3 regions of the Micromonospora sp. CNZ299 genome follow, and region 1 is predicted to be linked to each of the others. Evidence: riboswitches for the same ligand, from Rfam matches in the RefSeq annotation. Region 1 holds a riboswitch; each other region holds the start of a gene.
The links. A riboswitch is a leader RNA that binds a small molecule or an ion and turns the genes downstream of it on or off. The one in region 1 is predicted to bind cyclic di-AMP.
Positions count from the first base shown of each region.

Region 2: it holds a riboswitch for cyclic di-AMP, as region 1 does, so the genes downstream of both, CLT68_RS20000 (LysM peptidoglycan-binding domain-containing protein) here and CLT68_RS06930 (C40 family peptidase) in region 1, are expected to answer to the same signal.
Region 3: it holds a riboswitch for cyclic di-AMP, as region 1 does, so the genes downstream of both, CLT68_RS31285 (coiled-coil domain-containing protein) here and CLT68_RS06930 (C40 family peptidase) in region 1, are expected to answer to the same signal.

Region 1 is NZ_PEFG01000001.1:1,451,665-1,456,736, forward strand. It holds gene CLT68_RS06925 (peptidoglycan recognition protein family protein) at 1-1,832, opposite strand, end outside; cyclic di-AMP (ydaO/yuaA leader) riboswitch at 2,069-2,204, shown strand; gene CLT68_RS06930 (C40 family peptidase) at 2,218-3,258, shown strand; gene dcd (dCTP deaminase) at 3,334-3,912, opposite strand; gene CLT68_RS06940 (pyridoxamine 5'-phosphate oxidase family protein) at 4,012-4,551, shown strand; gene CLT68_RS06945 (zinc metalloprotease) at 4,625-5,072, opposite strand, start outside.
Region 2 is NZ_PEFG01000001.1:4,422,840-4,427,911, reverse strand. It holds gene dinB (DNA polymerase IV) at 1-490, shown strand, start outside; gene CLT68_RS20005 (hypothetical protein) at 614-985, shown strand; gene CLT68_RS20000 (LysM peptidoglycan-binding domain-containing protein) at 1,111-1,782, opposite strand; cyclic di-AMP (ydaO/yuaA leader) riboswitch at 1,783-1,955, opposite strand; gene CLT68_RS33400 (ThuA domain-containing protein) at 2,110-2,376, opposite strand; gene CLT68_RS19990 (nitroreductase family protein) at 2,585-3,130, shown strand; gene htpG (molecular chaperone HtpG) at 3,197-5,072, opposite strand, start outside.
Region 3 is NZ_PEFG01000001.1:6,925,459-6,930,530, forward strand. It holds gene CLT68_RS31275 (AAA family ATPase) at 1-1,503, shown strand, start outside; gene CLT68_RS31280 (cation diffusion facilitator family transporter) at 1,611-2,528, shown strand; cyclic di-AMP (ydaO/yuaA leader) riboswitch at 2,642-2,773, shown strand; gene CLT68_RS31285 (coiled-coil domain-containing protein) at 2,779-3,843, shown strand; gene CLT68_RS31290 (hypothetical protein) at 4,009-4,509, shown strand; gene CLT68_RS31295 (SRPBCC family protein) at 4,534-5,001, opposite strand.

The sequences.
Region 1 (5,072 bases):
GCCCGGTAGTACTCGCCGGCCAGCACCGCGCCGACTGCGTACCGCTGTCCGGCGGCCAGGGTGTACTGCAACGGCGAGATCGTCTGGTAGGGCACCCCGTCCGGGTACGCCGCCTCCTCCGGGTACGCCCGTCCGTACACGGGGATGGTCGTCCGACCGGGCTTCGGCGTGGCCACGACGCCGACGGTCCAACTGGCGGTCGGCGCGGACGCCGGGTTGTGGAACCAGGCCCGCTGCCCGAGGTACCAGATGGCGGTCCAGTCGCCCTGCCGTCCGGCGAGCGCGTACGTCTGCCCGGCGGATGCCCGGGCCCCGTGGTCCGACACGGCCATCGTGTTCGGGGTGCCGTCCGGTCGGAGCGCGATGTCGTTGACCAGCGGCGCGTCTGCGGACGGTGCGCTCCGCAGCACCACCGACGAGGAGCCGCGCGGCGCGCACGGGACGCCCACGGTGACGCAACCGGTGAACGCCGGCTGGTTGGTGGCGTAGTCCGGGTCGATCCGGACCAGCCCGGTGGCCGGGGTGCCGGTGTCCAGCCGAGGCGCGTGCAGCAGGTCGAAGTAGTGCGTCCAGTCCCAGTACGGGCCCGGATCCCAGTGCATCCCCCGCACGGTCGACGCGATGGTGCCGGGCACGTTGTCGTGGCCGATGATGTGCTGGCGGTCCAGCGGGATGCCCAACCGCAGCGCCAGGTGCCGCACCAGTTTCGCCGAGGTCCGGTACATCGCCTCCGTGTACCAGGTGCCCTGCGCGGCGAAGCCCTCGTGTTCGAGACCGATCGACTTGGCGTTGACGTACCAGTTGCCCGCGTGCCAGCCGACGTCCTTGGTCTTCACGTGCTGGGCGATGTGCCCGTCCACCGAGCGCAGCGAGTAGTGCCAGCTCACGTACGTCGGGTCCTGGACGAGTTTCAGGGTCGTTGCCCAGCTCGCCTCGGTGTCGTGGATGACGATGTACTCGATCTTCTGCCGGGCGGGCCGGTCGGAGAGGTCGTGGTTGCCGTAGTCCCCGTCGCCGAACGCCTCGTAGGGCGCCGGGATCCACTCGCAGGAGATGGTGCGCGGGCACTCCAGCCCGTCCGGGCGGGCCAACCGGCGCAGGCCCAGCCGGTCCAACCAGGAGCGCTCGGGCTGTACCGCGCGCGCCGGCAGGGTGATCCGCTGGCCGTCGTCGGTCATCCGGGACTCGCCCGCGGCGATGGTGGTGAAGACCTCGTCGGCGAAGGCCGCAGCGGCGTCGGCGCTGTCCGCACCGGCGTAGCGGGCCACCGCCCCGTACCAGGCCGCCGGGTCGGTGTCCGCTCCGACCGGCGCACCCAACTCCCGCTGGTACGCGCTGAGCAACGCGGCCCCACCCCGGATGTTGACCGCCGCGTCGGTGCGCAGCGCCTCGGGGGTGGCACCGGTCAGTGCGGCCGCCGCGTCCACGGTCTGCAACGCGGCGGCGGTCGGCGCGGGGGCCTCGACGGGTCGGGGCGCGGGCACCCGGGAGGGCCGGGAGTCGTCACCGCGTGGGTCCTCGGCGCCGGCGTCGTGGTGGCCGCGCCCGGGTAGAGCGGCAACGTGGCGGGCATCGGTCAGGTGCATCGGGCCGTAGCCGCCGCTCGTGCTCGGTGTGCCGGCGTTGCTGTCCCAGCGGGACTCCAGATAGGAGACACCGAGCAGCACGCCCGTCGGCACGCTGTACTCGGTCGCCGCGGCGGCGTACTGCTGCTGGCGATCGGCGGTGGGTGCGGCGGTGGCGGCCGTGGAGAGTGGCACCGCGCTCGCGGCGGCGACGACGGTCGTGGCGAGCAGCGCGCGCCAGCCGGCCGACACTGTTGGATGGTGCATCGAACCCCCTAAATTCTCGCGGGTAGAGGTCAGGTCACCATCGCGCCGCTGGAGAGTCCGCGTCAATACCTTTCCATCTATCGACATGTCGAGAAAGAATTCTTCACACACGATCGGTGACCCCCACCCGATCGGTACGGAGTGTCACGGCCGTACGGGTTGCGGATCGGTAACGGGCGTCTCTACTCTGGTCATTTGTCGGCCCGACAGCAGCTCCGCCCATCCCGGGCGGTAACGGACCGACACCGCCGAGTCGTTTCCGAGCGAACCGGGGACCCACGTCCCTCGGGGTGAATCCGCAGCCACTGCGGTAGGGCGCCGACTTCCCGCCCGAACCCGTCAGCTAACCCGGTAGGCGGTCAGGAAGAAGGAGTACGGAACCCCGGTGGCACTCCATGCCCCGCGGCCGTCGTCCGAGCGGTCGGCATTCGCCGTCCCGACGTCGATCGTGCCGCGCCCACGCTGGTCCCGCTTCACCACCGCTCTCGCCGCACTGGTCGGCGTCGCCGTCGTCCTGACGGGCAGCGCCACGGCCGCCCACGCCGACCCGTCCGTCGCCGAGATCGAGCGCCAGATCGACGCCGACTGGAACACACTCGAACCGATCATCGAACGGCACAACGCCACCCGGGCCGACCTCGCCGTCAAGCGCAAGCAGGCGGACGCGTTGGCCGCCCGCATCGCCCCGCTCGAGCGGCAGGTCGACGCCGCGATGGACAAGGTCAGCGCGCTGGCCGTGCGCGCGTACAAGGGCGAGACCGTCTCGACCGTCAACGCGATGCTCGGCAGCCGGTCACCCAGCGAGGTGGTCAGCCAGCTCGAAATGCTCGACCGGTTCGCGCACAACCAGCAGCAGGACGTACGCGAGGTCGCCGACCTGCGCGACGAGCTGGCCGCGCAGAAGGCGCCGCTGGACGAGATGGTGGCCCAGCTGGCCCGCACCGAGGCCCAGTTGGCGGCCAAGAAGAAGCAGATCAACGAGGAGATCGACCGGCTGCAGAAGCTGCGCCTCAAGGTGTACGGCAACGGGGGCGGCGGTCCGCTGCGTCCGGCGCCCTGCCCCGGCAGCTATCCCGGCGGCGCTGCGGGCACGGCGGTCAAGTTCGCCTGCGCGCAGATCGGCAAGCCCTACGTGTGGGGTGCCGAGGGCCCGAACTCGTACGACTGCTCGGGGCTGATGCTGGCCGCATGGGCGAAGGCCGGGGTGTCGTTGCCGCACAACGCCGCTCAGCAGAGCCGCGTCACCAAGGACGTCAGCAAGGCCGACCTGCGCCCCGGCGACCTGGTCTTCTACTACAGCGACATCCACCACGTCGGCATGTACGTCGGCAACGGCTGGGTGGTGCACGCCTCGCAGGCCGGCCAACCGGTCAAGATGAAGAAGGTCGACGACGGCCCGATCCACAGCTACGGTCGCCCAGGCTGATCCTGGGTGACCAGGAGGGCCCGTCGCGATCGGTCGCGGCGGGCCCTCGTCGTCTGACCGTGGTGCCTCAGCCCGTCAACGGGTGGGCCAGGTGCGCCAGTGCTGCCAGGCGCGGCTGGGCGTCGGACCCCGCTGGCCCTGGTAGCGCGAGCCGTAGACCGCCGAGCCGTACGGGTGCTCGGCCGGCGAGGAGAGCCGGAAGATGCAGAGCTGCCCGATCTTCATGCCCGGCCAGAGGGTGATCGGCAGGTTCGCCACGTTGGAGAGCTCCAGCGTCACGTGACCGGAGAACCCCGGGTCGATGAAGCCGGCGGTGGAGTGCGTGAGCAGCCCGAGCCGGCCCAGGGAGCTCTTGCCCTCCAGTCGGCCGGCGAGCTGGTCGCCCAGCGAGATGACCTCCAGCGTCGAGGCCAGCACGAACTCGCCCGGGTGCAGCACGAACGGCTCCCCGTCGGGGACCTCGACCGAAGAGGTCAGGTCGTCCTGCTGCATCGCCGGATCGATGTGCGTGTAGAGGTGGTTGTTGAAGACCCTGAACAGCCGGTCGAGTCGGACGTCGATGCTGGAGGGTTGGACCAGGGTGGGCTCGAACGGCTCCAGGCCCAGCGTGCCGGCCTTGATCTCGGAGACCAGGTCGCGGTCGGAGAGCAGCATCGGACCACCATAGCCGCGTTGTCGAAACTGCCAGGATTCGGTGCCGATGACCAGCGCGTCGAGGTCGCTGCTCGTACATTTGTTCGATAGAATGCCCACATGGCTTCCTGGTCCGAATTCGCCGCCGACGAGCCCCGACTCGCCGACGGGATCCGCGTTCTCCTCCAGCAGTACGGGCCAGGCTTCGGCTACCTGGCCACGGTCCGCGCCGACGGCGGGCCCCGGGTCCATCCGGTCTCCCCGGTCATCACCGACGAGGGCTTGTTCTGCTTCATCGTCGACTCTCCGAAGCGCCGCGATCTCGAACGCGACGGCCGTTACGCGCTGCACTCGTTTCCGCCGGAGGAGAGCGACGACGAGGCGTACGTGGCGGGTCGCGCCCGTCCGGTGACCGATCCGCTCCGGGTCGCACGGTTGGCGCAGGGCGCCCGGGCGGAGCCACAGGTCGACTGGCGGTTGTTCGAGTTCACCGTCGACGTGGCGATGTTGGCCCGCCGGGAGCAGCACGGCCTCGGTGTCGCCGTCGGCGGGCCGGAGGTGCAGGTGTGGCTCGACCCACTGGCCCCGGCCGCACCTTCAGCCGTACCGCAGGCTCGCCCGGCCCGCCGCAGCCGCAACGTCCAGTGTTCGGCCGCCTGACCTGGTCCTGGGGAGAAACACCCCGGTGCCGGCCCCGTCGTGACGGGGCCGGCACCGGTCGTACGCAGGGAAGTTATGCCGCCCGGTACGCGTTCCACGCGGTCAGCATCCGGCTGGCCTGCCCGGGGGTGAACTGGTACATGCACGAGTCGTAGGTGTAGTCCATGAAGTTGGTGATCGGGTCCAGCCCGGTCGCCGAGCAGGTGTTGCGCCCGGTCGGGCACTGGTAGGCCGGCGACGCCTCGGCCGGGGTGTCGCTGACGCTGTCACCCGAGCCGCCACACCCGCCCTGGAAGGTGTGGTAGAGGTTCAGCCAGTGGCCCACCTCGTGGGTGCCCGTGTCGCCCTGGTTGTAGTTGGTGGCGGTGCCGCCCGGCAGCGACTCGCTCAGCGCGACCACGCCGTCCATGCTGCTCAATTTGCGCTGCGGGAAGGTCGCCCAGCCCAGCAGGTCGTTGCTCAGCTCACCGAGGTAGATGTTGAGGGTGTTCTTGCCGCCCACCCGCAACGAGGACTTCATC
Region 2 (5,072 bases), 3.0 Mb from region 1:
GCAGGTCGGCCGGCGACGCGGCTCGATGGGCGCGCAGCATGCGCTGAGCCGCACCCCGCATGCCCCGGCGGAGCTGGATGCCATCCTCGCCGGCCTGGTCGACCGGGTCAGCCGCCGCATGCGGGCGGCGGGGCGGTCCGGTCGCACCGTGGTGTTGCGGCTGCGCTTCGGCGACTACACCCGGGCGACCCGCTCGCACACCATCGGCAAGGCGACCGCCGACACGACGCCGCTGCTCGCCGCCGCGCGCGCGTTGCTGCGAGCAGCGCTGACCGAGATCGATCGTCGTGGTGTCACCCTGATCGGTGTCTCAGTGGGCAACCTGGACGACAACCCCGTGCAACCGGAGCTGCCGTTTCACCGCGATCCTGGCGCGGAGTTGGACGCCGCGGTGGACGCGGTCCGCGACCGGTTCGGCTCAACGGCGCTGACCCGAGCGGTCCTGCTCGGCCGGGAGCCGGGCGTCGAGATGCCGCTGCTGCCGGATTGACCGATCTGCGTGCGGCGTCCCGGCGACCGCTGCGACCGGAGACACATCACAGCAGGTCGGCGGTTTAGCCGGCGGCTGACGGGTGACCCTTGTGGGGTACAGCCTGACAAGGGGGGACCCACAATGTCCGACGACGACACCAGCAACCGGCCGAGTCGCACTGCCGAACGGCCGCACGACGTAACCGACCCGCTGCTCTGGCAACTGGCGATCGACGTGCTGAGCGCCCACGAGCCGGACGACGAGGGTCAGTGCCGCAACCTTCAGTGCGCCGGGCAGTCCTGGCCGTGCGCGGCCCGCGCCGGCGCGGAGCAGTCGATGCGACTTGCCCGCAGCACACCCGCCCCGGTCGAGATGACCACCGACGGCGGCGACAACGAGGAGGGCGGCACGGGCTGGTCCGGGGAGGGCAGCGCACCGGCGCCCCGCTGGGGCTGGAACGCCGGCCCGGTCGCGTCGCACCGAGGGTCGAAGGCATCCGCCTCCGCGGCGTGACGGCTTCCCCCGGGGTACGGGCGCTCGGGCTGATCCGCACCACACGTACGAACGCTCGGCCGGTGACCCGGCCGAGCGTTCGTGTGTCATCCGTCAGAGGCTGAGCCGCTGACGCGGGAAGACCGTCAGAGGCTGAGCCGCTGACCCGGGAAGATCAGGCCCGGGTCGGCCCCGATCAGCTGCCGGTTGTGCTCGTAGAGCGACTGCCAACCGCCGGTCACCCGGTGGCTGTCGGCGATCTCCGACAGGGTGTCGCCCGGCTTGACCAGGTACGTCTGGCCGCCCGTGGTCGGCGCGGTGCGCTCGTGGTTGCGGGTCGCCGGCTGCTCCCGCCGCGAGGGCCGCTCCTGCTGCTCGGTGGGCTTCGCCGTGGACTTCGCGGTGGGCTTCTGCGTGGACTTCGTCGACGGCTTCGCGGTGGAGCCGCTCGACGAGCCGCCCTTCTTGCCGCAGGTCGGCCACGCGCCGATGCCCTGCCCGTCGAGCACCTTCTCGGCGATGGCGATCTGCTCGCCGCGGCTGGCCAGGTCGGCGCGGGCGGCGTACTTCTTGCCGCCGTAGCCGGCCCAGGTGCTCTGGGAGAACTGCAGGCCACCGTAGTAGCCGTTGCCGGTGTTGATCTTCCAGTTACCGCCGGACTCGCACTTGGCGATCGCGTCCCAGTTGACCGCGGCCTGCGCGGGGGCGGCCGGGCCGAAGAGGGCGACAGCACCGGTGACCGCACCGACGGCCAGGGTGCCGACGGCGAGACGGCGGGTGGTGACCCGTCGGTGACGGGGCGTGTAGACAGACGTCATGTGAACTTCCTCCACGCCGGCGAGGTGAGCTGTCGGGTTCGGGCCGAGGAGCCCGGCCGCACGATGGCGGCTTCACCCCGAGGTGACGTGCACCGAGGAACGTTTGGGTCCCCCGCTCCTGCCCGGGTGACTGGGTTCCACCGACCGGGGGCAGGATTTGGCGTTGCCGGCCGTGGTGTCCGCAGTGGCGAACCCGACCGACGTTAGGCACGGTCGGTGACGATCGCCCAACCCCTGTGAAGTTCTTCACCGGGGTACGCGGGGCGTCACCCCCAGCGGTTGCGGGCGGCCGGTCGGTGTGCAGTGACCACCGTGGACCGTTGCGGATCAGATGCGGTGACGGAGCCAGAGCACGATGCGCCGCAGCAACTCGACGTGCCCCGGCGACTCGTACGACAGCGCGTCGTGACCGAGTGCGTTGTAGACGATCCGGCTGCTCCCGGCCGTGCGCGCCCACACGAGCGGGTGGGTGTCGCCACCCTCGTCGTGGACGTAGAGAGTCTCGACGTCGACGCCGTCGAGCAACTCCAGGTCGGTGTAGCGCTCGTCGTGCACCTCGAAGTCCACGAGACCGGTAGTGATCGGGTGCTCGATGCGCTGGCGTTCACCACCAGGAGGCGGGCGCCGTCGAGCGCTGCCGCGAGTTGGTCGACGGTGGTCACGATCGCCACCGGGCCCGCGTCGCCGACGAGCTTGGCGATCGCCGCGCTGGTCTCGGACAACGGGTGCCAGGGATCGGCGTGCGGGCCCTCCCCGCTGAAGATCACTGTGTCGACCGGCATGACCGTGCTCCGCTCTTCATTTGGACGGTTTTCGAAATCACGAAATCAACAGGCAACGCTGGGACTTCATCTTCGTCGAGGATCCGCGGACCCGGGCCGCCGTCGCCCGACTGTGGCGACTCGGGCTGATGGCACCGCCACCCGCGTCGGGCGGCACCGGGCCGGCCTTCAGCAGGATGGACTTCGCCTCCGAGCAGTGGGGCCGGATCGCCGGCAGCCTGCAACACCTGGCGGATCACCTGCACGAGGTGCCGCTGCTGCTCATCCCCTGTCTGCGGGTCGAGTCCCGCGCCGAGCTGGCCAGCGTGCGCGGGCAGGCCGGGGCCTGGGGTTCGGTCATCCCGGCGTTCTGGAGCTTCATGCTGGCCGCTCGGGAACGCGGGCTCGGCACCGCGTGGACCACGAGCCATCTCAGCTACGAAAGGGAGATGGCAGACCTGCTCGGCATCCCCTACGACACCGTCGTGCAGGTGGCGCTCACGCCGGTGGCGTTCACCCTGGGCACCGACTTCAAGCCCGGTCCGCAGGCCGACGCGGACGGGTTCGCCCACTGGAACCGCTGGTAGCCGGCCGCCGCCGGCGGCGGGCCACCCGGTGACCCGGGAAGCCCGCCGCTTGGCGGGGTACGCCAGCTACAGGGTGCGCGCCAGCCGGTCGGCGAGCGTCCGGGTGAAGCGGGCCGGGTCGGTCAGCTCACCGCCCTCGGCGAGCACCGCCAGGCCGTAGAGCAGCTCGGCGGTCTCGGTCAGGGCCGCCTGGTCGCTGCCCTGCTCGTGGGCCTTGCGCAGCCCGGACACCAGCGGGTGACCGGGGTTGATCTCCAGGATCCGCTTGGTCGGGGGAACCTCGTGCCCCATCGCCCGGTACATCTTCTCCAGGGTCGGCGTGAGGTCGTGGGCGTCGCCGACGACGCAGGCCGGCGAGGTGGTCAGTCGCGACGACAGGCGCACCTCCCGGACGCTGTCGGTCAGGGTGGTGCCCAGCCAGTCGAGCAGGGCGGCGAACTCCTGCCGCTGCTGCTCGCGCTCGGCCTCGGCCTGCTGCTTCTCCTCGTCGGTGTCCAGGTCGATCTCGCCCTTGGCGATGGACCGCAGCGGCCGACCGTCGTACGCGCCGACCCGCTCGACCCACACCTCGTCGACCTGGTCGGTGAGCAGCAGCACCTCGTGGCCCTTGGCCCGGAACGCCTCCAGGTGCGGCGAGTTCTCGATGGCGGCCCGGGACTCGCCGGTGGCGTACCAGATGTCGCTCTGGCCGTCCTTCATCCGTGAGACGTAGCCGGCCAGGTCGGTGGGCTCGGCGGGGTCGTGGGTGGAGGCGACCGACAGGAGGTCCAGCAGGGTGTCGCGGTTGTCGGTGTCGTCGATCAGCCCTTCCTTGACCACCGCGCCGAACTCGGTCCAGAAGGTGCGGTACCTCTCGGCGTGGTTGGCCTTGAGGTCCTTGACCGTGGCGAGGATCTTCTTCACCAGGCGACGGCGGACGATCTGGATCTGCCGGTCCTGCTGGAGGATCTCGCGGGAGATGTTCAGCGACAGGTCGTGCGCGTCGACCACGCCCTTGACGAAGCGCAGGTAGGTCGGGACCAGCGCCTCGCAGTCGTCCATGATGAAGACGCGCTTGACGTAGAGCTGGACGCCGCGGCGGCCCTGCGGGGAGAACAGGTCGAGCGGGGCGTGGCTGGGCAGGAACAGCAGCGCCTCGTACTCGAAGGTGCCCTCGCCCTTCATGTGCACGACCTCGAGCGGGTCGGCCCAGTCGTGGCTGACGTGCTTGTAGAACTCGTTGTACTCCGCGGCGTCGACCTCGTCGCGGGGTCGAGCCCAGAGTGCCTTCATCGAGTTGAGGGTCTGCACCTCGCTGGTGGCGGCCTCGCCGTCGGCGCCAGGCCGCTCGACGCTCATCCGGATCGGCCAGGCGATGAAGTCGGAGTATCGCTTGACGATCTCCCGGACGGTCCACTCGGCGGTGTAGTCGTGCAGGTTGTCCTCGGTGTCGACCGGCTTGAGGTGCAGGGTCACCGTGGTGCCCTGCGGCGCCTCGTCGACCGACTCGATCGAGTAGGTGCCCTCGCCGGTGGACTCCCAGCGGGTGCCGCCGGTCTCGCCGGCCTTGCGGGTCAGCAGGGTGACCCGGTCGGCGACCATGAACGCGGCGTAGAAGCCGACGCCGAACTGGCCGATCAGGTCCTGCGAGGCGTGGGCGTCGGCGGATTCGCGCAGCTCGCGCAGCAGCTCGGCGGTGCCCGACTTGGCGATGGTGCCGATCAGCTGGACGACCTCGTCGCGGGTCATCCCGATGCCGTTGTCCCGCACGGCGAGGGTACGGGCGTCCCGGTCGACCTCGAGGGCGACGTGCAGGTCGTCGGTGTCGGCGACGAGGTCCTTGTCGACAAGCGTGGCCAGTCGCAGCTTGTCCAGGGCGTCGGACGCGTTCGAGATGAGTTCCCGCAGGAAGACGTCCTTGTTCGAATAGATCGAGTGGACCACCAACTGGAGGAGCTGACGC
Region 3 (5,072 bases), 5.5 Mb from region 1:
CCCGGCACCGGTAAGACCGCTGTCGCCCTGCACCGGGCCGCCTTCCTGCTCTACTCCGACCGCAGCCGGTACGCGGGCGGCGGCATCCTGGTGGTCGGCCCGTCGTCGGTCTTCGTGGAGTACATCGGCTCGGTGCTGCCGTCGCTGGGCGAGGACACCGCGACCCTGCACTCGCTGGGCACCCTGTTCCCGGGCATGAGCGCCACCCGCCCCGACCCGCCCGAGGTGGCGGCGGTGAAGGGCTCGCTGCGGATGCGTCGGGTGCTGGAGCGGGCTGCCCGCGACGCGGTGCCGGGCGGCCCGGGTGAGCTGCGGCTGCTCTACCGGGGCACGCTGCTGCGGCTGGACCGGCCGGCACTGGACCGGATCCGGGACCGCGCGTTGCAACGGGGTGCCCGCCGCAACGAGGTGCGCCGGGCCGGCTTCGACGGGGTGTTCGCCGCGCTCTGGGCGCAGGCCCGTGAGGTGGGCATTCGACTGCCGGACCAGCGGACCTTCGAGGCGGAGATCGCCGAGCGGTCGGAGTTCCGGGAGTTCCTCAAGGCGTGGTGGCCCCGGCTGCACCCTCGACACGTTCTGGGCTGGCTGGCGCAGCCGGACCGCCTGCGCCGGTACGCCGGGGGGATCCTCTCCTCCGCGGAGATCCGGCTGCTCAGCGCCGCGTACCGGCACCTGGACACGACCGGGCTGACCATCGCCGACATCGCGCTGCTGGACGAGCTGGACTCCCTGCTCGGCAAGCCGGCGCAGTCGGCAAAGGCCCGGCGCGACCCGTTCCAGCTGGCTGGCGGCGTACGCGAGTTGAGTACCCTCGGCGAGCGGCAACGGGCCGCCCGTGCGGCGGCCCGGGAGCGCCCGGAGGACTACCGGGACTACGCGCACGTGGTCGTGGACGAGGCGCAGGACGTCTCACCGATGCAGTGGCGGATGGTCGGTCGACGTGGCCGTCTGGCCTCCTGGACGGTGGTCGGCGACCCCGCCCAGACCGCGTGGACCGGGGACCCCGACGAGCTGGACCGGGCCCGGGACCAGGCGCTGGGTCGGCGCAAGCGGCACGATTTCACGCTCACCACCAACTACCGCAACTCCTCGGAGATCTTCGCGGTGGCGGCGGCGGAGATCCGCCGGCTCTATCCTGACCTGCCGCTGCCGACCGCGGTCCGCTCCACCGGGGTCGACCCGGTCGAGCTGGCGGTGCCCCCGAGCGGGTTGGAGACCGCGACAGTGGAGGCGGCCGCCGGCCTGCTGGCCGAGGTGGAGGGCACCGTCGGCGTGATCACGCCGGTCCCCCGCCGCGACGAGGTCGCCGGCTGGGTCGCCGCACTCGGCGCGCCGAGGCTCCAGGTGGTCACCAGCCTGGAGGCCAAGGGCATGGAGTACGACGGGGTCGTGCTGGTCGCCCCGAGCGAGATCCGGGCGGATCCGGGTGCCGGGGTGCGCACCCTGTACGTGGCGCTCTCCCGGGCCACGCAGCGCCTCACCACCATCGACCCGACCGGCTGATCCGTGCTGGCGAGCCGCCGGCGAGAGTTGCCACCCCTACACTTGCATACATAGCGATGTGAACATACATTTGACCGGGTCCCGGCTGGCGGCGGAGGGTGGTTCTCGTGGGCGCAGGTCATGACCACCACCACGGGTCCGTCGCCAATGCCGCACACCAGCACCGGGGCCGCCTCTGGGCGGCATTCGGGCTGCTCGCCACCCTGATGGTGGTCGAGGCGGTGGCCGCCCTGCACACCGGCTCGCTCGCCCTGCTCTCCGACGCCGGACACATGTTCACCGACGTGCTCGGCATCGGGATGGCGCTCGCTGCGATCACCGCGACCCGGCGGGCCACCGGTGACCCGCAGCGCACCTTCGGGCTCTACCGACTCGAGGTGCTCGCCGCGCTGGCCAACGCCGTCCTGCTCTCCGGCGTCGCGATCTACGTGGTGATCGAGGCGATCCGCCGCTTCGGCGACCCGCACGAGGTCATCGCCGGCCCGATGCTCGCGGTGGCCGTGCTCGGCCTGCTCGCCAACATCGCCGCCTTCGCCCTGCTCCGCGCCGGAGCCCGGGAGAGCATCAACCTTCAGGGTGCCTACCTGGAGGTGCTCGGCGACCTGCTCGGCTCGGTCGGCGTGATCGGCGCCGCACTGCTCATCACCGTCACCGACTGGTGGTGGGCCGACCCGCTGGTCGCCGTCGCCATCGGCGTGTTCATCCTTCCGCGCACCTGGCGGCTGGCACGGGCCGCCGTCCGCATCCTGGTGCAGGCCGCCCCGGAGCACCTCCAGGTGACCGCCGTGCACGACCGACTGGCCGCGGTCCCCGGTGTGGTCGAGGTGCACGACCTGCACGTCTGGACGCTCACCTCCGGCATGGACGTGGCCTCCGCACACCTGACCATGGCACCCGGGGCGGAGGTCGGCGCGGTGCTCACCGCCGCGCGTACGGCCCTGCACGACGACTTCCGGATCGAGCACGCGACGTTGCAGATCGAGCCGGGTGCCGCCTCCGGAGCGTGTGGCTCGATCGAGTGGTGACAGCAGCCTCTCGTGACGACGAACGCACCTTCGGTCACATTGGCTGCAGCCACCCCACTGGCACCGGTAGGCTCGGTCCCGGCCTCCACCAGGCGGCGCCCTCCCGGCGCCGGTGGTGGTCGCCGCCTAATCGCCCGCGAGGGCGAACCGGGGAACCACGTACCTGGGGTGCATCCGCGTCAGCGGTAGGGATCTTCCGTCCCGAACCCGTCAGCTAACCCGGTCGGCGGCTGACGGAAGGACATGCACAGTGGCACCAGCACGACCACCCGCCGCCCGACTGGCGGCCCTGATCGTCGCGATGTTCGCCCTCGGCGTCGCGCTCCCGGCCGGCACCGCCTCGGCCGCTCCCCCGACCGGCCTGCGGGCCGCCGCCCCCGACTCCGACGAGGAGGGCGGCACCCCCGCGCTGCGAGCCCAACTCGAGGCGGCCAGCAAGGGCTACCTGGACGCGAAGCGCGCCCTGGACGCCTCGGTGCAGCGGCAGCAGCAGCTCACCACCCAACTGAAGACCATCGAGGTCGAGCTCAACCAACGCAGCGGCAAGGTCGGCGAGATCGCCGGCGTCGCGTACCGCACCGGTCGGCTCAGCGCGATGTCGGCGCTGCTCAACAGCGACAGCCCGGAAGGCTTCATGGACCGGGCAGCCGCACTGGACGCGGTGGCCGCCAACGAGGACCGGGTGCTGCGCGACCTGCTCAGCAGCAAGGACGAGGCCAACCGCACCCAGGTCGCCCTGAACGGTGAGATCAACGAGCAGCGCAAGCAGGTCGCGGTGATGGCCAAGCGCAAGGAGCAGGCCGAACGGGCCCTGACCGTGGCCACCACCCCCAAGCCGCAGCCCGCCGCCGACACCGACTCCAACCGGGGCACCTCCGCCGCCAACGCGAAGGCCGCGCCGCGCAACTCCGACGGCTCCTGGCCGTCGGAGACGTGCAGCGTCAACGACCCCACACCGGCCAGCGGCTGCATCACCCCGCGCACACTGCACGCCCTCAACCAGGCCAAGGCCGCCGGCTTCACCCGGTACGTCTCCTGTCACCGCCCCAGCGGCTCCGGTGAGCACCCGAAGGGCCGGGCCTGCGACTTCGCCGCCCAGAAGGGTGGCTTCGGCGGCGACGCCACCGGCGGCGACAAGACGTACGGCAACAACCTGGCCGCGTACTTCATCCGCAACGCCGACCGGCTCGCCGTGCTGTACGTGATCTGGTACAGGCAGATCTGGCTGCCCAGCAGCGGATGGAAGTCCTACAGCGGGGCGGGTGGCGACCCGTCCAGCGACCACACCAACCACGTGCACCTGTCGGTCTACTGATCCGGCCGTTCCCCAAAGTGTGTGATGCCTGTGAGTCATCTTGATGACTCACAGGCATCACGTTCGTCCGGGCAGAGCTGTCCGACCGGGCTACGTCGCCGGGCGTACCCCTGATGTCGTCGCTCGTCGGACGACCCGGCGGCGGTCGGCGGGCAGCATCGCGGTATGCCTCGGATCCCACCCAGCGCCCGCAAGGGGCTGCTCACCCTGCACCTGGTCACCTCGCTGGGCTGGCTCGGCGCCGACCTGGTGCTGCTCACTCTCGGCATCGCCGTGCAGCGTGGTGCCGACCCTGCGGTGCTCTACCCGGTCGGCGCGCTGGTCGGCACCGTCCTGTTCGCGCCGCTGAGCGTCCTGGTCTGGCTCATCGGTGTCGCCAGCTCGCTGCTCACCCCGTGGGGCCTGCTGCGCTACCGGTGGGTGGTGGTCAAGCTGGTGCTCACCACGGTGATGGTCGGGCTGGTGCTGTTCCTGCTCACCCCGAATCTGCGGCACGCCGGAGCGGTGGGCGCCGCCCTGCCCACACGGGACCGTGCCGACCTGGTGATCGCCCCCGCGGTGTCGACCAGCCTGATGATCATTGCGACGGTGCTGTCCACGTACAAGCCGTGGGGACGGCGTCCCGCCGCGCGGCCCGCCCTGGCGGGCCGCGCCCGCAACCGGTGACCCCACTGCCGTCCCGCGCTCGGGTCAGGCTGGGGGCGGCGGGTCGCCGGTGCGGTCGAGGGCAGCGCCGAGGCGGGTGGCCAGGGCGAGGTGGGCGGCCCGGGCCTGACGGAACGCGTACCGGAACAGCGGGGTCGGCGCGGTCAGGGTGATGTCGACGTCGATCCGGGTCAGGCCGTCCGGCTCGGGGCGCAGCCGGGTGTGGTTACGCACGGTGGTGGCCGGCCACTGGCGGGCCACCATGACGATCTCGTCGTCCTCGCTGATCAGGACGTCCGCGTGGTAGGTGGTCCGGAAGCGCAGCGGGCCGGCAGCCAGCCGGTCGTTGATCGTGTAGCTGGCCTGCGCACCGGGTCGGGGCGGCAGTCGGCGGACCCGGACGATCAACGGGTGCAGCTCACCCTGCCGGGTCAGGTCGCTGAGCAGCGCCGCCGCCTCGGCCGGCGAACACCGGGCCTGCACGGTGTAGCTGAAGGTATCGCTGCTGAGCACACCGTCTCCCGCCGTCGATGGTCGCACGATCGTCCCGTACCGATGTCTGGCTGGCAATGTCCGAGGGCCGG